3 regions of the Roseibium sp. LAB1 genome follow, and region 1 is predicted to be linked to each of the others. Evidence: riboswitches for the same ligand, from Rfam matches in the RefSeq annotation. Region 1 holds a riboswitch; each other region holds the start of a gene.

Region 1 (7,254 bases):
GGATACCGGGAAATGTTGCTGGACACGCTGCCAACCATGACGGGAGCCATCAAGCTCTACAAATCAGCGGGTTTTGAGGAAGTTGACGCCTATTACGATACCCCCATTTCAGAGACGGTTTTCTTTACAAAAAACTGGGGGCGTAATGGGATTGAGTGCCTACAAACAAAACCACCTGCGAGCAGGTGGCCAAGTTTCATTTTTTATTTTTGGGTCGGTATGCCCGTGCACAGTTATTCGAATTTTTGAACGCGTCTCTCCAGCAGGTTGTAGAGTTGGAGTAGTACTATTCAACTAAGGGATAATACGTAGTTATTGAGGCGGTAGCAAGTTTTTCGTCAATCAGACTGCAATGACCGCCTCAACTTCGACCTTCAGATCCGGGTGAAAGAGGCCGGAAACACAGATCAGCGAACTGGCCGGAACTGCGTCGCCGTATATCTCGGTCAGGGTGTTCCGAATCTCCGTCAAGTCGGTGATATTGGTGATGAAAAGAGTTACTTTCACCAGGTCTTTCAGCGATCGTTCGTAGTGCGCCGCGATGGTATTCAACTGATCGAATACGGCCCTTGTCTGCGGACTGGCTGCCGCTGATTGTGCTTGCGTACCAAAAGCCGTGAAGCCGGACGTATAGACGGTTTGCCCATGGCGAACGGCGTGGGTGTAGGGCCCTGCAGGCAGGCCCAGTTCTTCGAAATTCTGTCTGGTCAGGGACATTCTGGTTCCAGTTCTGATTAAGGCAGGCGGTCTGCCAGGAACAGCGTTGCCTTTTGAACCGGCGGGCCAAGAAAAAAGGCGATGACGGCGGCCGCAGGCCAGGCAAGACGGAAGGCATTCATCCATTGCCAGAAAAACCTGTCGCTCCAGCCGAGATTGAGGAATGTGACCCAGCACGACATCAGAAGCGACAGGCCCAGTGACATCAGGAATGTCGCGATCAATCTGTTCTTCATGGCCACCTACCTTTCAGCTGAAACGCTGGTGCCGATCTCGCCAAGTTCCTCGATGTAGCTGACCTGTGTCAGGTTCTGGGCGAGATAGGCCTTGGTGTGGGGCATTTCGAAGTGGGCTGCCAGGGCGTCCTTGTTTGTCCAGCTTTCCCAAAGGGTGAACTTGCCGGGGTCCTGCAGGTTCTGTCGGATTTCGAAAAAGTTGCAGCCCGGTTCGTGCTGTGTTTCGGCCACCAGGCGACGCAGTTCCATTTCGGCCCTGGCCAGGTCTGCGCCCTGCTGCAGTTCGATGCCGGCGCTGATGAAATAATTGCCCATGGGTGTCTCCGTTGTGTGTGTAGGACGAAGACAGATTTATTGATTTCCATTATCTCAATCTATATCAAATAATGAGAGTTTAAATTGCGAAAACGGAATCATGCTTGACGACATAGCCCTGTTTGTCCATATCGCGCGTTATCGTAGCCTTGCCAAAGCGGCTGCGCACCTGGAGTTGCCGGCGGCGACGGTGACCCGGCGCCTGGCGAAGCTGGAAGAGACAATCGGAACCCAGTTGGTCTTCCGTTCTGCGCGCAAATTTGCCCTGACGGTCGCGGGCGAAGCCTATTTCGAGGCGTTTGCCGATCTCGTTCAAAACGCGGAGGTGACACTGGAGGGGTTGAGTGCCGACCTTCACGGTCTTCAGGGAACCTTGAAGGTTGCGGCGCCCACCAATATTTCCATCGGCATTCTGCAGCCCATGTGGTCCGGGTTTCTTGAGGCCTATCCGGAGATCCGGCTGACGCTGACGCTCAGCAACGAGAACAAGGACCTGCTCGAACACAAGGTCGATATCGCCATGAGGGCGGGGCCGCAGACCGACGAGCGGCTTTATCAGAAACGCCTCGGGGTGGTGGCAACTGTGCTTGTGGCAGCGCCAGCCTACCTTGAGCAGGCTGGCGCCCCGGAGACACCGGAGCAGATCGGCCAGCACAAGGTGGTTCGGGTGTCCACGTTACCGCAATGGCAACTTACGAACAAAGAGACGGGCAAGCGCGAGACCGTGCCGGTCGATGCCCGTATCGTTGTGGACGACATCAGTCTTGCCCGCCAGCTTGCCGGTGACGGTCACGGGCTCGCCCTGTTGCCCGCGAGCGAGATTTCCGACGACCTGATCTCTGGCCGTCTGAGACCGGTGCTCGCCAATTGGCAGGGGCAGCAGCGGGACATCTTCGCGGTGTGGCCGACCGGCAGACTGCTCAACGCCCGGGCACGTTGCCTGCTGGATTACATGGAGCCGTTCATGGCTGCGCTTCCCGTGTTTCAGGGGACCGTCCTTCAGCGTGATCCAACCAGATCCGCCTGATGCCTTACGCGGTATAGGGATTGCAGCGGATGTAGCGCGGCTGGTCGATATAGCCGGACATGATGGAGAGCCACGCCTTGCATTCGCCTTCCGACTTGAAGCAACCGGCCTGGGAGATGATGTACTTCTGGCCGAAGTTGAAGACCTTGCCGCCGGCAATGCCTTTCCAGCCGCTGCCGGTAAAGCTGCGGCAGTCATATGGCGTGTTGTAGGTGCTGGGGATGTCCTGCCGGTTCTTGGTGAAGGTCGGGGAGAACAGCAGCGTTTCGACCACATTGCCGCCCGAGGTGTCATACGACTGGCACGCAGCAAGGCTGAGAACTGCGGCCATCATCGGAACCAGGCGCAACCCCTTTTTCAGCCCGTGGGCGATGCGGTGCGGAAGAGGGCGGTAGCTGGTCATCACAGGCTCCAGTGAACAGGATCGGCACGGTCGAAGACCGTTCAATTGATTGATTTGCAACAGCTCTCACATGAGCCGAAGACTTGGTCAAAATCAAGTCACGTTCGCTCGGGTGCATGCGGTGCCCACACGTGAACAGCCTTGGGGCTTTCGGGCGCGCGGACTGTGCCGCGCCCCCGAATATTGTTCCGGTCTGAGCCTTGTCAGGCCTTGTCGGTCACCAGGAGAGCAAATGCCTGGCTCTCGGCAACTTCCTTCAGCCGGTCGAAGCGGCCCGAAGCGCCGCCGTGGCCGGCTTCCATGTTGGTTTTCAGCATCAGAAGATTGTCGCCGGTCCCTGTCGCCCGCAACTTGGCGACCCATTTTGCCGGTTCCCAATAGGTCACCCGCGGGTCGGTCAACCCGCCAACCGCCAGGATGGCAGGATAGGCCTTTGCCTCGACGTTGTCGTAGGGCGAATAGGAGGCGATGTATTCGTAGGCACCCTTGTCCGTGATGGGATTGCCCCATTCGGGCCACTCCGGCGGGGTGAGCGGCAGGGTATCGTCAAGCATGGTCGACAGAACGTCGACGAAGGGAACCTCGGCAATGATCCCGCCGAACTTTTCCGGCGCCAGGTTCGCGATCGCGCCCATCAGCATTCCGCCGGCCGACCCGCCCTGGGCGACGATGCGCTCATGCGAGGTGAAGTTTTCCGCAACCAGGTGGTCTGCCGCGGCAATGAAGTCGGTGAAGGTGTTCTTCTTGTTCTCGCGCCGGCCATCCTTGTACCAATGGAAGCCCTTGTCCTTGCCACCGCGAATATGGGCGATGGCGTAGACGAAGCCCCTGTCGACCAGCGACAGGCAATTGGTGTTGAAGCTTGCCGGTACGGTGATGCCATAGGAGCCATAGCCGTAAAGCAGCAGCGGTGCGGAGCCGTCGAGCCTGGTGTCCTTGCGGTACAGCACGGACACAGGCACAGTTTCGCCATCGGCGGCAGGTGCCATCAGACGGCGGGTGACGTAATCGCCTGCATCGTGCCCGGAAGGCACTTCCTGTTCCTTGCGCAGAACCCGTTCGCGAGTCTCGACATTGTAGTCGAAGGTTTGCGAAGGCGTGGTCATAGAGGAATAGGTGAAGCGGATCGTGTCGGTGTCGAATTCGTAACCGCCGCCAAGGCCAAGCGAATAGGCCTCCTCGTCAAAGGCAATGGTGTGTTCGATGTTGTCGGCAAGCCGGCGGATCACGATGCGCGGCAGACCGTCTTCGCGCTCCAGCCGTGTCATGAACGTCTTGTAGACGCAGTGGGACAGGATCAGGCAGCCTGGCTTGTGAGGCACGAGGTCAGACCAGTTTTCGCGGCCGGGATTGCTCTTCGGCGCGGTGACGATCTTGAAATCCTCGGCACCGCCTGCGTTTGTCAGAATGAAAAGCGTATCGCCATGATCGTCGATCGAATATTCGATGCCGGTTTCGCGCTCGGCGACCAGCACCGGTGCCGCGGTCGGATCGGTTGCCGGGATCATCCAGACTTCGGACGTTTCATGGTCGTGAATATCGATGACAATCGTGTCGCCCGACTGGGTCTTGCCGACCCCCATGAAGAAGCCGGCATCCTTTTCCTCGTACACGAGCACGTCGGCGGCAGGATCGGTGCCTATCTCGTGGCGGAACAGCTTTGAAGGCCGATGATTGGCGTCCAGGCGAATGTAGAACACATACCGGCTGTCTTCGGAGAAGACACCGCCACCGCCCGTGTCTTCGATGGCGTAGTCAAAGTCCTTCGCCGTTTCGGCGTCGCGCAGTCTCAGCGAATAATATTCCGACCCCTTGTTGTCATAGGCCCATGCAATGAGCTTGTGATCCGTCGACTGGCTCACACCGCCGATCCGGAAATAGGACGTGCCCTCGGCTTCCTTGTCGCCGTGGAGAAGAACAGTTTCCGCACCGCCGTCACGCGGGGTGCGGAAGAAGACCGGCTGCTGGCCACCGGTTTCATACTTGAGGCCGTAGGCGAAGGGGCCGTCGGGAGCCGGAACTGAGCTGTCGTCTTCCTTGATGCGGCCGCGCATCTCGGCAAAGAGCTGTTCCTGCAGTGCCTTTGTCGGAGCCATCCGGGCATCGTGGTAGGCATTTTCCGCTTCCAGGTAGGCGCGGATATCGGCGTCAAGCACGGACGGGTCTTTCATGACCTCCTGCCAATTGTCCGCCCTCAACCAGGCGTAGTCGTCCTGGCGGGTAATGCCGTGAGTCTCAAGGGTGACGGGGCGCGCATCGGCGCGGGGGGGGAGGGCATCCTGTTTCATGGCTCGGAGGTAAGATTTTTGAGCCCCGAAGGCAAGAGGGACAATCCTGTCAGGGGGGCGGACAACTTTATCTTTTGACAGCCTTCTGAAGTGTCCGGCGGTTGATTGTGTACGTGCTGGCTTGCAAGACACGCTTCCTTCACGCCCCTGATTTTTGCGCTTGAGAAAGCGTTTCAGGCTGCCGTTCTGGCTTGTTTTCCCCTCCATCACCAACGCCAGCGGCGAAAGTCTTTGACAATTTCCGGACGTTCGCGCACTTAGAAAGAGATGGTTCCCGACTCCGAACTCCGGACCGGGATTAAAAGGGAACACGGTGCGACCACGCCGAAAGGCACCAAATCCGTGACTGCCCCCGCAACTGTGAGCGGCGAGCAAACCTGAAAGCGCCACTGGGGAGACCCCGGGAAGGATCAGGCAAGCCACGACCCGCAAGTCAGGAGACCTGCCATTTCACCTTAAACCTAAACCCGGGCGGGGTGCCCCGGAGGAGTGAGTGACATGGCTATTCGGCATCTGCCGGCAAAGTTGCACATTCGGTTCCTGACTGCCCCGCGAAATCGCGGAGGGCGATATGAACCGGAAACTGTCTGTTGAAATCTCAAGACTTGCAAACCTCCTGACAGAAGCCGACCCGCTGGCGGCGCGCGCAGTGCGTGCGATGGCGCCGGACGGAAGGCAAAAACCAGTTGCAAACAAGATTCAAGGTAATGTAATAACATTACAAAATGAATGTACCATTTCCTCCCCACTCGGCAGCGCCGCGCGCAGTCTTGCCGGTCAGACGTTTGCCCGTCTCCAACCGGCTGCCCGCTGTCAGGCAGAAGGAGTGGAGGTGCGCCATGAGCAATGACCCGCACAAGATTTTTGTCTGCACGACATGCCGTCACAAAGGACAGAGTTGCCACCCCGGCTATGGACTTATCTGCAAATTGAAGAGTGCAATGGCACAGGCCGTCCCTGTTGTTGGAGACGATTTCGAGATATCCGGAACAGCCAACATGGAGACCTGTTCGCGACCTTGCACGCTGGCGTTCAAGGCAACCGACAAGGCGATCTATCTGTTTGGTGACATAGAAGACGATACCGACATCGAAGAACTGGTCGACTACGCCAATCGTTATCGCCAGATCGAGAACGGATATGAGACGACCGGTGAACACCACGGCAAGCGTTGGAACGCTTCGCAAGGCCGGGTTCCGGCAGCGATGATTGTCTCAAAAGCTGATGGAACGGCTTACTCATGACTGGGGTTGATCTCTTCGTCCGCGAGGTCAGCTGGCAGACGGGGCAGGGGAAGACCATCCTGCACCCGGTCAGCTTCGACCTGGCTGCAGGTAAGGTTCTGGGAATTGCCGGTGCAAATGGTGCCGGCAAATCCACTCTTTTGCGGCTTCTTTACCGCTTCTTGAAACCGAAGTCGGGTGACATCCTGCTGGATGGCCGAAACCTCTGGCACATGAGTGCCAGAGAAGCAGCGCAAACGATTGCCGCCGTGCTGCAGGAACAGCCGACAGACTTTGCCCTTTCGGTTCGCGAGATCGTCGCCCTTGGCCGGCGCCCCCACGCGACCGGATTTGCCAGCGCAGGCAAACGGGATGCCGAGATCGTCGACAATTGTCTCAGGCAAATGGATCTGTTGCCCTATGCGCAAAGGGCTTTCGGCACCTTGTCCGGCGGTGAAAGGCAGCGCGTGATGGTGGCTCGCGCCCTAGCGCAGGAACCGAAGCTTCTCGTTCTGGATGAGCCGACCAATCATCTTGATATCCGTCATCAGCTCGAGATCGTGGAGCTGATCGCCGATCTGAACATCACCATTGTCACTAGCCTGCACGACCTCAATCTGGCTAACCGTGTCTGCGACGAGGTCTTGTTGCTGCATGAGGGGCGGCTGGTTGCCCACGGAGCGCCGGAGAGGGTGCTGACCCCCGGCAACATCGAGCAGGCCTATTCGGTACAGGTCCGGCTGGAACACCTGTCTTCCAGCCAAGAGCGCTACCTGACCTTCCATCTTTGAATTCCTGGAGAAATTAATGAAAAAAATTGCCTTGGGCCTCGCGCTCACCTTTCTGGCCTGCCCTGCATTTGCGCAGACCACCGTGCAGAGCTGCAACCGTTCGGTCACCTTCGATGCACCGCCAAAAGCCGCCGTTTCGAATGATGTCAATCTGACCGAGATGATGCTGGTGCTCGGCCTGCGTGACCGGATGGTCGGGTATACCGGGATTTCCGGCTGGAAGACCCTGGACGCGGAAATGCGCGAAGGCGTGG
Region 2 (7,254 bases), on a different contig from region 1:
ATACGGGTCTGGAAGCCGGCAACCAGCGCCAGGCTGCCCAGGATTTCCACGGCGACGGCGCCGACATAGGCCAGGGTCGCAAAAGGCAGGCCTGCGGCATCGATCCAGCCGATCGTGGCTTCGGCAGAGCCGAGTTTGGTGATGCCGGAAAGCAGAAACAGCGGCACGATCAGAAGGCGGGCTGCCAGCGGTATGCCGCCGTCCAGAACCCGGGTGAGAACGGTATCGCCTGTGTGAGAGGCGGAGATTGTATCGAGATTTGCCATTTTCAGTACTCCTGTTTGACGGGGGCATTTTTTTGCCGCCCGATACTGAAAACAAGATACTGTCTATTCAGAAAAGTATAAGCTTCACATTTATGATCATATTATCCACCAATAGTGGACAATATGCCTTCGCTGCTGCCGACGGTAGGAGACCGTAAGTTACGAAACCGGTTGGCCCGGGTCGGACGTTCGTTGCTAGCGCTCTCGGAGGCAGGTTCACGTTCCGGCGGAGGCTCTTTGCCGAAGCCGCTGCTTATTCCCGTCTGCCGGATAGGCAAACTCGGCAGCAGGACCACCGCTCTCCAGGACATGGGTCTTGAGGATTGTATCCACACCTGCTTCGTCGACCCCGCAATAGGTCGTGCCGTCGGGCCAGACTTGCAGGACAGGCGCCAGATTGCAGGGACCGAGGCAGCTTGTTTTGCAGCTCATCATGCCATCGCCCGCGTCCCGCAGTTTCAGCCGGTCCTGTTCGGTCCTCAGGTGAGACCAGAGACTGACGGCTCCGGCATCGTTGCAGGCACCGCCCATGCAGACCAGAATGCGGTGTTTTTGTCCGGGAATAATGGACGCATCGGGCAGTTTCACCGTTTCCTCGAGAACATTGCCTGCAGCCGTGTTCGTGGCAAGCCCGGTGAGAAGTTGTGTCAGCTCCTCCGACCTGGTTGCAGGCGCATCGGCGATCCGGATTGCGGGTAGAAACCCCTGCCGGTTCTGTTTCCAGCGGTGTACGGACCGTTTGATCCAGGCGGGAAATCCCGGCTCCATCGGGATCATCACCGGAACGATGACAACCTCCGGGACGGATTGCCCGGCCAGGTCGTCAAGGCGCTGGCGCAAGGAGGGGCTGCCCTGTTCCGACAGGGCGTAGACCGTCTGGAAACCCGGCATGGCCGCCGATACGGATTGTGCGAGCGCTTCAAGCTCTGCAAGCGGCTTTGCCGCTATAGCTGCCTTCGCAAGAAGCAATATGGTTGGACGCATCAGGCAGCTCCAGCTTCAACAGGAACGATATAGGGATAGGTTTCCACCTCGCCGACCAGGGCGGCGACGCCGTAGGATTCGCGGATGCGGTCGGGTGAAAGCACTTCCCTCCAGGATCCCGTGGCGACGATCCGGCCGCCGGACAGAAGCGCCAGCCGCGTGCAGTAGCGCGCCGCAAGCGACAGGTCGTGAACCGCGATAATGATCGCCATACCGGTTTCCTCGGCCAGCGATCTGACCAGACGCATTGTCTCCATCTGGTGTTTCAGGTCGAGTGCGCTTGTGGGTTCATCAAGCAGCAGCGCCTGTGGCTGCTGGACCAGGGCCCGGGCAATCGCAACGCGCTGACGTTCGCCACCGGAAAGCCGGGCAACTTCGGAAAAGGCGTGATGGGCCATGTCGACCCGCACAAGAGCGTCGATTACGAGATCCCGGTCCGCGGCCCCCAGGCTTCCGGAAATATGTGGCGTGCGGCCAAGTTGCACGAGGTCGATGACGGACATGGCCACGTCATCCGGTATATGTTGCGGCACATAGGCAAGCTTGCGGGCATAAGCTTTGCGGTTGAAGGAAGCCTGTGGCCTGCCCTCCACTTCGATGCTGCCCTGTCCCGGCGTTGCAAGCCTTGCCAGGCATTTCAGCAGGGAACTCTTGCCTGCGCCGTTGGCTCCCAGCAGACCGAGGCATTCGCCCTTTTCTACGGCCAAGGAAATGTCTTGCAGGATGGTTCGGCTGCCATAGCTGAGCGACAGCCCCTTTATGCAAATCATTGCAGTGTCCTCCGACGTTGCCTCAGGATCAGGTGAACGAAGAGCGGTACACCGACATAGGCGACGACGATGCCTACGGGAATGACGGCCGGTGAGAACAGGGATCTGCCGATGGTATCGGCGACGAGAAGCAACAGAGCGCCAACGATCATGGAATACGGGATCAGCCAGCGGTGATCGTTGCCAATGGTCATGCGGGCGATATGGGGTGCTACCAGACCAACGAACCCGATCACGCCGGTAAAGGCGATGATGCCTGCCGTCAGAAGGACGGAGAAGACCGCTGCCGCCAACCGGGTGGTTCTGAGATTGTAGCCGAGAGAAGCGGCGGTTTCCTCGCCTGCTGAAAGTGCGTTGAGTGCCCAGGAAAGTTTCCAGAACACAGGCGTAGCCAGGGCCAAAATGACAGTGGAGACCAGGACCTCGTCCCAACCGGAAGCGTTCAGCGAGCCGAAGGTCCAGTGCACGATGGCGGACAGCTGCTCCTGGGTCGCGACGAATTGCAAAGTGGCCGTGAAGGCGCTGAAGAGATAGGTGAGGCCGATACCGGCCAGAATGATGGTGGTGGCGGACACGCCGCTGAGGCCTGCAATGCCGAGCACGATGGCCGCGCACAGGAGCGAGGAGGCAAATGCCCCGCCGACGATCAGATAGTTGCCGATATCCGGCATGGTGAGCGCACCCGCAAGGATGGCAAGCGCGGCGCCGAAGGCGGCGGCGGGAGACAGGCCGACGGTAAAGGGGCTGACCAGCGGGTTCCGCGTGATGCCCTGCATGACCACGCCGGCAACGGAAAGGCCGGCACCGGCAACAATCGCCATGACGATGCGTGGCAGACGCAGCTGCAGGACCACTTTTTCCTGCAAGGTGGAAACTTCTGCGATGAGTCCATCCGATAACACGAAGCCGAATGTGATCTGCAGTGCCTGACTGAAGGACAGGTCGTTGGCGCCGAGCGACAGGGCCCAGAGCGCGATCATGATGAGAACCAGAGTGCCCGCCCCGCATAGAAATGCGGCTTTGGCGGTCCGGCGGGCATAAGCCCGCCGGATGTCGCCAGGTGCAACGGTGGCGCGTCCGGCCAGGCCGGACGAAATGAAACCGTTCATCATCGGCCTTCGGCTTCGGTGATACGGGTCCAGTACCGGCCGGGATAGGACACGCCCTGGAAGTCTTCCAGCCAGGTCTTCATGACCGCGTCCGGGTCGACATCCTCAAACCGGTCCGGATAGAGCCACTTGGCGATGGCAAGCGCTCCGATCATCTTGGAACAGCCGCCGGCAAGGTAATAGTTCATGTGATAGACGCTGCCGGTGCCCATGGCAGGAACTTCGTCAATGCCCGGTCGAGCGGCGAATTCCTGAAAGAAGGTATCGGAAAACTCGGCCGGATGAAGAGGGTAAGAGCCCGGTTGAAGCTTGACCACCAGGTCCGGCTTGGCAACGAGAATTGCCTCGGGGTCGATTTCGAAATTGTGAACCGTGCCGCGTTCCCTGGGCTGGGTGCCGATATCTATGGCTTCGAAAATGTTGCGGCCGCCGCCCGCCTCGATCATGTCGTGCCAACCGGATCCCTGGAGAACCGACCGGAACGGTGTCTTTTCCTCCAGATAGACCTTTCTGGTGTCGACACCGCTCAGGCGTTCCTTCAACAGGGAAATGTGCTCGGTGTAAAAGGCATTCAGTTTTTCAGCGCGTTCTGGTTTGCCGAACATCTTGCCAAAGGCGTCGATGTTGGACACGTGTTTCAGCACGTCCCAGCCGGTCAGAACCACAACGGGAATGTCGAAGGGTTTCAGCGTGTCGATCGCTTCTTCCCATGCGCCGTTGCGCGGGAAGATGACCACATCCGGTTCCAGCGCGATGATCGCCTCGTAATTCGGCTCGCGCTGACCGGTGCCGACCAGCATGTTGTCCTGCAGATCCGGCCAGTAGGTCGGGTCGCGGGTCACCCAACTGTCGACACCAACGATGATCTTCATTCCGCCGACGGCGCGCACAAATTCGGCATTGTAGCGGTTGAAGACGACAACGCGTTCAAGCGGTTTTTCGAAGCTGAGTGTACGGCCGGTATCGTCTGTAATTTCAACCGGTTCGGCGAATGCGGACGCGGAGATCAACAGCAGACAGACGATGAGAAGTGCTGCGTTGATTGATTTCCAGACGCGTACCGGGATTCGCCCGGCAGCGGCGCGATGTCTGGATATGGAATTGTATGTGAGCAAAGGTCCCGTGCTCCAGTTGCGGCGGAGCAAACGGAGACGGGCATGACGGAAACCCGATCAGAAATCGGTCACCGCGCGACAGGCGTGCGGAAATCATTGGACCCTCCTCCAGGACACCCCGCCCGGGTTTGATTGAACAAGTGCCGGCAGGTCTCCTGGCTCACGGGTCATCGCGCTCCCCGGCCTTCCCAGATCCTGGCGGATCCAGTGGCCAGCTTGAGGGCGCTCGTCGCTTACAGTTGCGGGGACAGCTCCGGAGTTGTGACGTGCTCAAGCTTCCGCCACGCACCGGATTCCCTTTTCATTCCTTGCGGAAACCGACTGTCTTTTGTCGTCATTTTTTGCGATGACGTCAACAGTGCAGGCTTGGCCTCCCTGGCGATATGCAGCCGCCATTGTCAGATGGGCACGCTGGCAGGGTGCTTTCGCGAATTCTCATGCGTCAAACATCGCCTCGAAGACACGTTCGTAGATCTGATTGACGGCGGCCGTTTCTTCCGAACCCTGCCGGGCAAGATTACCGAGACCGGGCGCGGCGTTGACTTCCAGTATGACGGCGTCTCCATTTGCGCTGGCGGCGTCCGTCAGGATCAGGTCGACGGCGGCATAACGCAGGGCAAGGGCCTGCGCGGCCTTGCGGGCAAGGGCTGCAAGGTCCGGGGCCAGGGAGCCGGTGACAATTCTGGCGGTTCCGCCCGCGGAGAGGTTGACCACGGGCAGAAGCGTGACCGTCTGGCCGGGTGCGGGGACCGTTTCCATCATCAGCCCCTGCTGGGAGAGTTCGAAGGCGAGACGGGGATCGGCCGCGTCGATGCGTGGATCAGCGTCGATGATCTCGGCAATGCTGCGATGGCCGTCTCCGGAGATCCGCGGCGAGCGCCGTTCGATCGCGCATAGGACATCGCCGTCCAGCACGATAATCCTCAGTTCCAGTCCGCGGATTTCCGGCTGCACCAGCAGCTGGTCGTTGCTCCTGGCAAGGATGTAGAGGGCATTCTGGAGCGTGTGACAGGTGTCAACCCGCACCACGTCTCGCCCTTCCCGGCCGCAATTGGGTTTGACGTAAAGCGGAAAGCCGTGCTTCCCGGCAAAATCCAGAACATCTTTCGGTGCGCGGTGGCCGTCGCTGATGTCCCGCGCGAAAACCAGATGTCCCTCCGGAACTGCCAGGCCCGCCGCCTTCAGAAAGGCGGCGGCATAGGCTTTGTCCGTGGCAATTTCCGCTGCGCCGAGCGTGTTGAGATCGAACCGGGTTCCCTTGAAGAACCAGCGCTTGCCCGACGGGCTCTCGATCAGGCCGGCATGGCCGTGGCTGTCGCCCGCCGTCAGGCGGTAGCCTTTGCGGGCGCAATAGGCTTCAAGCAGATCGAAGACGAGTGCGCGCCGGCCGGCCGGTTCGGTCATGCTGTGGCCAGCCGGGGGATCAGTTCTTGTTCTGGCGGGCGTTGGCCAGATAGTCGATCTTGAACAGGTCCGGATTGGTCGGGCCGTTGGAGACGACGTTATAGACCGCAACGGAGGTGTCGTAGCCCTGCTGGTCGGTGACCGTCCACTGCTTCAGGGCGTAGTCCTTGGCATCAAAAATCAGCGTCAGCGTGCCGGAGTTGAACTTGGTCTTGTCGAAGATCGTCACGGTGATCAGGTCTTCTTCCACCAGCACGTTGGTGACGTTGGTGTCCTTCTGCAGGTCGATATCGTCGGACAGCAGGAAGCGCAGAGGTGTCTGGCCGAGCGGCCAGATGTCCTGGGTGTTCAGCTTCCGGTCGCGGACCGACACCGACTTGCCGTCGGCCACGATGTCAAGCACGGAAGGCTTGTTGTAGTAGAAGCGCACCTTGCCCGGACGGGCCATGTAGAATTTTCCGTCGGACTGGTTGCCGTCAGGACCGAACTGGATGAAGTCGCCATGCATGGTCTTCACCGAGTTGAAGTAGGTGTTGAGATCCTTGAGGGCTTTTTGTTCCTGCTCGGTCAGCGCCGCAGCGGGCAGCAGTGCCGACAGGGACAGTGCCGCGGCCAGGCCGGCTGCCAGCAGAGGTTTGATCAGGCGGGAAGCGAAGCGTTTCAGCATGATGCAATGTCCTAAATCGTTCTCTCTGTGACACGTTTCCCCTTAGCTAGGGAGCGTGTGTGGCAAAGCTTTGGCAGTCTACCATCAAAAATCTTCGTCCACGCCGTTCTGCACGAGAATCTCGCGCTTTCCGGCGTGGTTTGCGGCGCTGATCAAACCTTCGTTTTCCATACGCTCGATCAGCGAGGCGGCGCGGTTGTAGCCGATGGAAAGCCGCCGCTGGACGTAGGAGGTCGATGCCTTCTTGTCGCGCAGAACGATGGCAACCGCCTTGTCGTAAAGATCGTTGCCCTCTTCGCCACCGGCAAGGCCGCCGCCATCGTAGGGGCTGTCGGACTCGTCCTCTTCCTCGGTCACGGCTTCCAGATATTGCGGCGTGCCCTGAACCTTCAGGTGCTTGACGATATCCTCGACCTCGTCATCGGCAACGAACGGCCCGTGCACGCGCTGAATGCGTCCGCCACCGGCCATGTAAAGCATGTCACCCATGCCCAGCAGCTGCTCGGCGCCCATTTCGCCCAGGATGGTGCGGCTGTCGATCTTCGACGTCACCTGGAAGGAGATACGGGTCGGGAAGTTGGCCTTGATGGTCCCGGTGATGACGTCCACCGACGGGCGCTGCGTTGCCATGATCAGGTGGATGCCGGCAGCACGGGCCATCTGTGCCAGACGCTGGATCGCTCCTTCGATGTCCTTGCCGGCAACCATCATCAGGTCGGCCATTTCATCGACGATGACGACGATATACGGCATGGCTTCCAGCGGCAGCTGCTCTTCTTCGTAGATCGGCTGGCCGGTGTCGCGGTCGAAACCGGTCTGGACGGTCCGGGTGAAGGATTCGTTCTTTTCCAGCGCCTGCTTGATGCGCGTGTTGTAGCCGTCGATGTTGCGGACACCCATCTTGGACATCTTCTTGTAGCGGTCTTCCATCTCTCGGAC
Region 3 (7,254 bases), on a different contig from region 1:
TCACGGATCTGCAGTTCCTTCAGGTCGCACAGATGAGCATCCAGACGTGCAAGGCGGGTCTCCTCGTCCATCTCGTCGGAAATGCCGATATCCTTGTCGAGGCCGTGCCTTGCGGCGGCATCCAGAATGTCGCGGGTCAACGCCTTCAGGCGGCGCGGGTCAACACCGCTTGCCAGATAATACTCATCAAGCAGCGTCTCCAGCTCTTCGGCAACGCCATGGCTCTCCGCCCGTGCCAAAGGCGGCGTCAGATGATCGACGATGACGGCGGCCGTCCGCCGTTTTGCCTGCGCCCCCTCGCCCGGATCATTGACGATGAACGGATAGATGTTCGGAACGGGCCCCAGCACCGCTTCCGGAAAGCAGCTTTCGGCAAGCGCCAGGGCCTTGCCGGGAAGCCATTCCAGATTGCCGTGCTTGCCGAGATGGATAACGGCATCGGCGGAGAAATGCTCCCGCAGCCAGATGTAGAAAGCGAAGTAGTGATGTGGAGGCACCAGGGCCGGGTCGTGATAGGTGTCCTTCGGATCGATATTGTAGCCGCGTGCCGGCTGAATACCGACCACCTGGTTACCAAACCGATGCAGCGCCAGCCGGAATTGGCCGTCCGTCACATGGGGATCACCCGAGGGTTCACCCCAGCGTTCAACGACGGCTGACCGTACCCTCTCCGGCAGGCCGTTGAATGCGCTACGATAGTCCTCGAGAGACAGCGCCTGGTATCCTTCCTTGCCGGAACGGCCTTCCAGGGCGTTGGTAACGCCCGAAGTCAGGATATTCATCAGGTCGGCAGATGTTTCCGGAACGTCTCCGGCGTCGTGTCCAGCAGCAGCCATCGCCTTCAGCATTTGAACGCAGGACGCAGGTGTGTCGAGCCCAACCCCATTGGCAAGACGCCCATCCCTGTTCGGATAATTTGCAAGGATCAGCGCGGATTTTTTGCTAGATGCCGGTTTCCGTCCGAGTTTCGCCCATGCCGCCGCAAGCTCTGCTGTAAATCTGATCCGATCAGGAACAGGCGTAAAGGCAACCGGGGTCGATTGAGTGGCCTCATCGAATTTGCCTTCTTCCTTGAAGGAGACTGCCCGGGTGAGGATCCGTCCGTCGATCTCCGGCAGCACGACATGCATGGCGAGGTCACGGATCGACAGGCCCTGATCGCTTTCTTCCCAGCCCTCTTTGGAGGAAGACGAAAACACAACTTGCAGCACCGGTTTGCCGGGACGATCGAGCGGAGTCGGCTGGTGCTCGGCCCCGGCCCTGGAAACGGCAAAGGCCGTTCCGTTCAGCACGACATCGGGTGGTGCTGCGTCGAAGAGACTTTCCAGGACGGCAACGGATTCCGCTTCCTTGAGGCTGGACACGTAAACCGGCAGTGCATTGACGCCAGCCTTGTCGAGCGCACCGATCAGCGCATCCAAGGGCGCGGTCTGGGCACCTTGAACCAGAGCGCGGTAGAAGGTGATTGCCGCAACGGGTCTTGCAGGATCGCGCCAGGATGCCTTTAGCTGCTCTATGTCGGGTGCGGCTTTGCCAGCGAGATAGATCCCTGCACGAGGAAGAGGCACCGGCTGCGCCGGGTCCTCACCCTTGCCGATCAGGTGAGCGGCATATTTCAACGCGTTCGCGTAATTTTCCGCTCCACCTTCCACACAGTAGCGCCAGAACCGGTGCACTTCCGCCGAGGATATGGTCGAGCGGGAGGTTAGGTCCTCGTCCCACTTGTCGTCACCCGGAACGACAATCAGATCGATGCCGTTCGCGCGGACCTCTTCCTCGAACCTTTCCAGGCCATAGCGCCAATATTCGACCCCGCCCAGAATGCGCAGGACAATCAGTCGTGACCCGCGCACGGTCTGTTCGGCGTAAAGGTCAACCGAATACGGATGCGACAAGGCCATCAAGTTGGCGAGGCGGAGCTCCGCACGGTCAGCCCCAAGCCGGGCCTGTGCCGCGGCGAAACTCCCCAATTCGGTGTCTGCTGCTGACAGGAACAGAATGTCGGCGGGAGACTGGCCGAGGTCGACCGCGTCCCCACCGTCATCGATCCGGCGCGTCTGGCTGGCAAGAATGTGCATGCTTGATCTTTATTTCCAGCGTCTTTCCAACGTTGTCAGGCAGCAGCCGTCAATTCACCCAGCAGGCCACGAACCGCAGGCAGGTCGAGGCCCTTCAAACCGATCACGACCAGTCTGCCGCTGCTCTCGGCGCCGGCGGCGAACCAGGTTTCGACACGCGGGCCAACGGCCTGCACCATTGCAGGAGCTGCCTTTCCCTCGATCGTCACGGCTCCCTTGATGCGCAGAACGCCTTTTTGCGCCATGGCCTCCAGAACTTTCGCCTCAGCGTCTTTCAGACTGGCAAACGAGGAAACTTCCAGTACGTGGCTTTCAAAATCGTCGTGGTGGTGATGATCGTGATGATGATCATCATCGTGGTCGTGGTCATCGTGATGATGGTCATCATGGTGATGATGATGCTCGTGACGACCAGCCATGTCGTCCTCGGCGGCAGAACCTCTGCCGAGCAGAACTTCGATCGGCAGCGTCCCGTTTTCGGAAGTCACCACGTGGACCGCCGGGCGCACGTCGGCCGCAATCTTGTCGTGCACCTGCTTCAGGGCCTCTTCGGAAATGAGGTCTGCCTTGTTGAGCACCACCAGATCGGCGCAGCGCAACTGATCATGGAAGAGTTCCTCCACCGGACTGTCATGGTCGAGAGCTTCATCCGCTGCCCGTTGTGCAGCAAGCGCTTCTTCATCCAGCGCGATCCGGCCTTCGGCAAGGGCGGCGGCGTCCAGCACCGTCACAACACCATCAACCGTCACCTTCGGCTTCACGCTTGGCCAGGAGAATGCCCGCACAAGAGGCTGCGGCAGAGCGAGACCGGAGGTTTCGATCACGATATGCTCCGGAGGATTGTCGCGGGCAAGCAGCATTTCCATGGTCGGCAGAAAATCATCGGCAACGGTGCAGCAGATGCAGCCATTGGTCAGCTCGACCACTTCTTCTGCAGCGCAATCGGGATCCGCACATCCGTTTACCAGAGATCCGTCGAAACCCATGTCCCCGAACTCGTTGACGATCAGCGCTATTCGTTTGCCATTGGCATTGGTCAGCAAATTGCGGATCAGCGTGGTTTTGCCAGCGCCAAGAAACCCCGTGACAATCGTCGCCGGAATTTTCGCGCCCGGCTGGAAGGAAGAAGTGGTCATAGTTTGATATCCGGTTGTGAAGTGGGTTTCAAAAGCATTGGCAGGCCTGCAGCAACGAAGACGACCTGTTGGCACCCTTGCGCCATATCCTGGTTCAGACGGCCCTGCCCATCGCGGAACGACCTCGACAGACGGTTCTCCGGCACGATCCCCATGCCAACTTCGTTGGACACAAAGACACAGGGCCCTTTCAGGTCCGCCAGTACGGCGCAAAGCCGCGCCGTTTCAGTCGGGATGTCCTTGTCGGCAAACATGAGATTGGAAAGCCAGAGGGTAAGGCAATCAACCAGAACCACCCGGTCCGGTCGACATTCCCTCTTGAGAACGGACACGAGATCGAGCTGCTCTTCGACGGTCTGCCAGGAAGGGCCACGTTGATCTTTGTGGGCAGCTATGCGGCTGGCCATTTCATCGTCGTGGGCAGCACTCGTTGCCACATAGACTTTTTGCAAACCGGTTTCGTGGACAAGCTTTTCCGCGAACCGGCTTTTTCCGGATCGGGCACCGCCGAGAACCAGCGTGGTCCTCTCGCCAGTTGAATGCGTCATTCCATCTCCCAGCCGTCCGCCCGACAGCGCCATAGGGTTGCCAATGCGACGGCCGGTCTCCTGGCTTGCGGCTCAGCGCGGTCTGTACCCCTTCCCGGCTCCATCAGGATGCCAGTGGTTTTCGTACAGCCACTCACCGCTCACAGTTGCGGGGGCAGCTCCGGATCTAGGCCAGATGAGGCCTGCACCGGATTCCCGTTTCATCCGGATCGGGCAAAGCCTTCTCCGGAACCGTCGGTTTCTTCCTAACCGGATCTTCAGGCCGACACAAGCAGCAGAAAGGCCCGGCTGCCAAACCCGAGATATCATCCAGACGGCCCGCCTTAGTACCCACTTGCGCCAAAGTCCCGAAAAGGCTGGGCAGAAATGATCGGATAAGGCGTTGGCAATTGTCGTGGAACGTAGGGTTTTCCAAGTTCAACGGCACGCCTAGCCATCTGAAATATATTGAGTTTTCCACACCGCACCTAAAAAAATGACGGCATGATGAAAAAAACACTCTCGGGGGCTTGGCAAACGGATCAAGCCTTTGATATACGCATCTCCATCGACGGGGCGGCAACGCGCTGACCCCGAGCGTGGTGATCCCCAGTAGCTCAGTTGGTAGAGCAAGCGACTGTTAATCGCTGGGTCGCTGGTTCGAGTCCGGCCTGGGGAGCCATCACCGCTTCTTCTTCTTTTTCATCAATTTGCCGATTTTACGCCTTGGATTACAGTATTGTGTCCGGTCTCGTTCTTGTTGGCGAAGTTTCGCCGCAGCCTTTCCGAACCCAATATCCAGGTTAAGAGACGCATCGGAATTCCGCTCTCACGACCCAAATGATTCTTCTGCGCTTGGTGATCTTTGCGCTGCTTTGCGCATGGCCTTATTTTTTGGGTCGTTGAACACCTGCTGAAGTGCCACTTTTCTTGATAAAGCTTCAGGTTGCCCCTATCGTAGAATTACCCAACGTCACCACATCTGATATCCACGTGACCGACTGACCGATGGCATGACCCGCAGATTCCAAAAGGCGTGGTATTTTTCATGATCGGCACTACCGACCAAACAATTGCTACCGTTACGGAAACTCCGGACTATGCCGAGTTTCTCAGGAAACACTGCAACAGGGAACAACCCTTGCTTGTCAAGGGTTTGGCAAAATCCTGGCCTGCTCGGGAAAAATGGGTTTCAAACCGATTGCGAACGGAACTGCATTCCCAGCCGAAAGTTCGTGACAGGGGTGTCTTTTTCGTTAGCCGGGCACCTGTCCTTGAACAGGATATCGAAATGCCCGGGTTTCTGAAGCAGATTCTGACCTCAGATCAGGTAATGGAAGATTCTGTTGCCTGGCGGTTCTGGATAAACAGCAAGAACAATCGAACCGAATTCCACTACGATACGAATGCGGAGAATGTCATCACCGTTCAGGTGAAAGGGCGGAAGGAATGGGTCCTGGTTTCGCCGGAGACTCCGTTGCCTTGCTATCCGTTCACAAACTTTTCTCTGCTGAAGGATGAAGAGAAGCTGTTGCGGAACAAAAAGTTCTACAAATTCGATCTCGAGGAAGGCGACCTACTCTACCTTCCACCACTTTGGTACCATCGTGTGGTTGCCAAGGAAGACGAGAACATCAACATCAACTGGACCTTCACGAAACGCGAAACCTCTGTCGTCACGAAAGAGTTCAAGCGAGACATGGAACGATGCGGACTGCTGCATGCTTTCAAGAACAGCAAATCCTCCCTTGTTCGGAACTGTTACGGAACCGCCATTCGCGCTCTGCCTAATGTCGGAGGTATCGGCTGGGGGCTGAAATCGTTCATAACATCACCCTATTCGCCGAGCCGCGGTGCTCTTGTCAGCCGCTTTTTCAAGGAACTGTTGCAGATCCCGAATACGCTGCTGACATTCCCGACAGTTCGATCAACGCTCAAAAAGGTCGACAGGACCTAGGTAGGCGAACACCATGTCCACCCTGGATATCGGGATATCAAATTTTGCGACCAGAAGACTTGCCTGATTAGTCAACGGCCTGCTTTTCTCCTGCAATCCAGACATTCTGAACTTCGAGTGCATTGTTGAACTGCACGAAATCAGCCGGGTAGCCCTCCTCGAGATGACCGAGGGGGCGGCCGAGAACATCCGCGGGATCGCTGGTGGCCATTGCAAGCGCTGCCTCGAGCGGCAGCTTGAGAGTTTCGGTGAGAAATCTCAGGGAAGCCGGCAGGTCGATATCCGCACCAGCCAGGGTACCGTCAGCCAGCGTCAGCGTGCCATTGCGGCGAAAGATTTCCCGACCGCTCAGGAAGAAGGATGTGACATCGGTGCCGGTCTGGGACATGGCGTCGGTCACGATGAAGATCTTGCCCGGACCGGTCTTGGCCTTGATCGCCACCTGCATCGCGACGGGATCGACATGGACCCCGTCAGCAATGATGCCGACGTTGAGTGAGCCCAGATCGAGAGCTGCGCCTACAAGGCCCGGTTCACGGTGTTGCAGCGGGCTCATGGCGTTGAAGAGATGGGTGACCATCGACGCTCCAGCTTCAGCCGCCGTCCGGCACTGCCGATAGGTGGCCCCGCTGTGGCCAAGACTGACGTGGATTCCCGCGTCGGACAGTTCGGAAATCTGCTCCGGTGGCACCGTTTCCGGTGCCAGAGTCATGATCAGGCTCGGCAACTCCCGCGCGGCGCGCAGGTAGAGCGACATGTCTTCACTGGTCAGAGGCCGGATAAGGTCCGGATCATGCGCGCCCTTGCGCCCCGTAAAGAGGTGCGGCCCCTCCAGATGCAGTCCGTGGAACCCCTTCACCCCTTTCGCCCAGGCCGCGATGCCGAGATCAACGACTTTCCGTGTTATCGCGGGAGTGTCGGTGATCAAGGTGGGGGTCAGTGCTGTCGTACCCAGGCACACATGCGCGGCGCAAATACGCTCGATATCGTCGACGGTTTCAGCATCGCCCAGCATCAGCCCCCCGCCGCCATTGACCTGAAGGTCGATCAGACCCGGCGTCAGGATACCCTCACCGAGATCCACCGTTTCCACACCGTCCGGCACCTGATCCTTGAGGCATAGACCGGCCACCTTGCCATCGCCGACAAGCAGGGCTGTGTTCGCATGGATTTTCTCACCATCGAAAACCCGGCTGCTGAGGTAGGCGGTTGTGGAGGTCATACGGTCTGGGTGACTTTCTTCAGGTGCTTGGGAACATCCGGATTGAACCCCCGATGCCGCGCGAACCATTCGATGAAGGCGTAAAAAGAGACAATCTGAACCAGGGCATCGGTCAGCGGATGGCCTGTCGCCTGGAAATCGAGTTTTTTGGCCCGCTCCACCTTGTCAGTCGTAGCAAAGACACTTCCACCCTGGTCCACCATACGATCTGCAGCCTGGGCAAGCCCCTCTTCGGCAGCATCACGCACGCCAAGGGCCAGGATCGGATATCCGTTTTCGACAATCGAAACAGGACCGTGCATCACTTCTGCGGAGGAATAGGCCTCTGCGTGGA

The links. A riboswitch is a leader RNA that binds a small molecule or an ion and turns the genes downstream of it on or off. The one in region 1 is predicted to bind cobalamin.
Region 2: linked by a shared signal. The riboswitch ahead of ACYQ54_RS19215 (ABC transporter substrate-binding protein) and the one ahead of ACYQ54_RS02655 (hypothetical protein) in region 1 are both predicted to bind cobalamin.
Region 3: linked by a shared signal. The riboswitch ahead of cobU (bifunctional adenosylcobinamide kinase/adenosylcobinamide-phosphate guanylyltransferase) and the one ahead of ACYQ54_RS02655 (hypothetical protein) in region 1 are both predicted to bind cobalamin.

Annotation. Positions count from the first base shown of each region.
Region 1 covers NZ_BAAGIB010000001.1:550,536-557,789, reverse strand. Annotated here, with positions in the region: gene ACYQ54_RS02690 (GNAT family N-acetyltransferase) at 1-249, shown strand, start outside; gene ACYQ54_RS02685 (RidA family protein) at 343-717, opposite strand; gene ACYQ54_RS02680 (DUF2798 domain-containing protein) at 735-953, opposite strand; gene ACYQ54_RS02675 (putative quinol monooxygenase) at 960-1,268, opposite strand; gene ACYQ54_RS02670 (LysR family transcriptional regulator) at 1,369-2,295, shown strand; gene ACYQ54_RS02665 (hypothetical protein) at 2,300-2,698, opposite strand; gene ACYQ54_RS02660 (S9 family peptidase) at 2,902-4,986, opposite strand; cobalamin riboswitch at 5,238-5,450, shown strand; gene ACYQ54_RS02655 (hypothetical protein) at 5,558-5,836, shown strand; gene ACYQ54_RS02650 (DUF1636 family protein) at 5,826-6,230, shown strand; gene ACYQ54_RS02645 (ABC transporter ATP-binding protein) at 6,227-7,000, shown strand; gene ACYQ54_RS02640 (ABC transporter substrate-binding protein) at 7,017-7,254, shown strand, end outside.
Region 2 covers NZ_BAAGIB010000003.1:265,730-272,983, forward strand. Annotated here, with positions in the region: gene ACYQ54_RS19195 (DoxX family protein) at 1-266, opposite strand, end outside; gene ACYQ54_RS19200 ((2Fe-2S) ferredoxin domain-containing protein) at 483-1,250, opposite strand; gene ACYQ54_RS19205 (ABC transporter ATP-binding protein) at 1,250-2,020, opposite strand; gene ACYQ54_RS19210 (FecCD family ABC transporter permease) at 2,017-3,129, opposite strand; gene ACYQ54_RS19215 (ABC transporter substrate-binding protein) at 3,129-4,244, opposite strand; cobalamin riboswitch at 4,373-4,581, opposite strand; gene ACYQ54_RS19220 (ATP-dependent carboxylate-amine ligase) at 4,680-5,648, opposite strand; gene ACYQ54_RS19225 (outer membrane lipoprotein carrier protein LolA) at 5,668-6,315, opposite strand; gene ACYQ54_RS19230 (DNA translocase FtsK) at 6,400-7,254, opposite strand, start outside.
Region 3 covers NZ_BAAGIB010000004.1:88,812-96,065, forward strand. Annotated here, with positions in the region: gene cobN (cobaltochelatase subunit CobN) at 1-2,078, opposite strand, end outside; gene cobW (cobalamin biosynthesis protein CobW) at 2,114-3,214, opposite strand; gene cobU (bifunctional adenosylcobinamide kinase/adenosylcobinamide-phosphate guanylyltransferase) at 3,211-3,762, opposite strand; cobalamin riboswitch at 3,796-4,013, opposite strand; tRNA gene ACYQ54_RS21900 (tRNA-Asn) at 4,348-4,423, shown strand; gene ACYQ54_RS21905 (cupin-like domain-containing protein) at 5,033-5,698, shown strand; gene nagA (N-acetylglucosamine-6-phosphate deacetylase) at 5,766-6,920, opposite strand; gene ACYQ54_RS21915 (SIS domain-containing protein) at 6,917-7,254, opposite strand, start outside.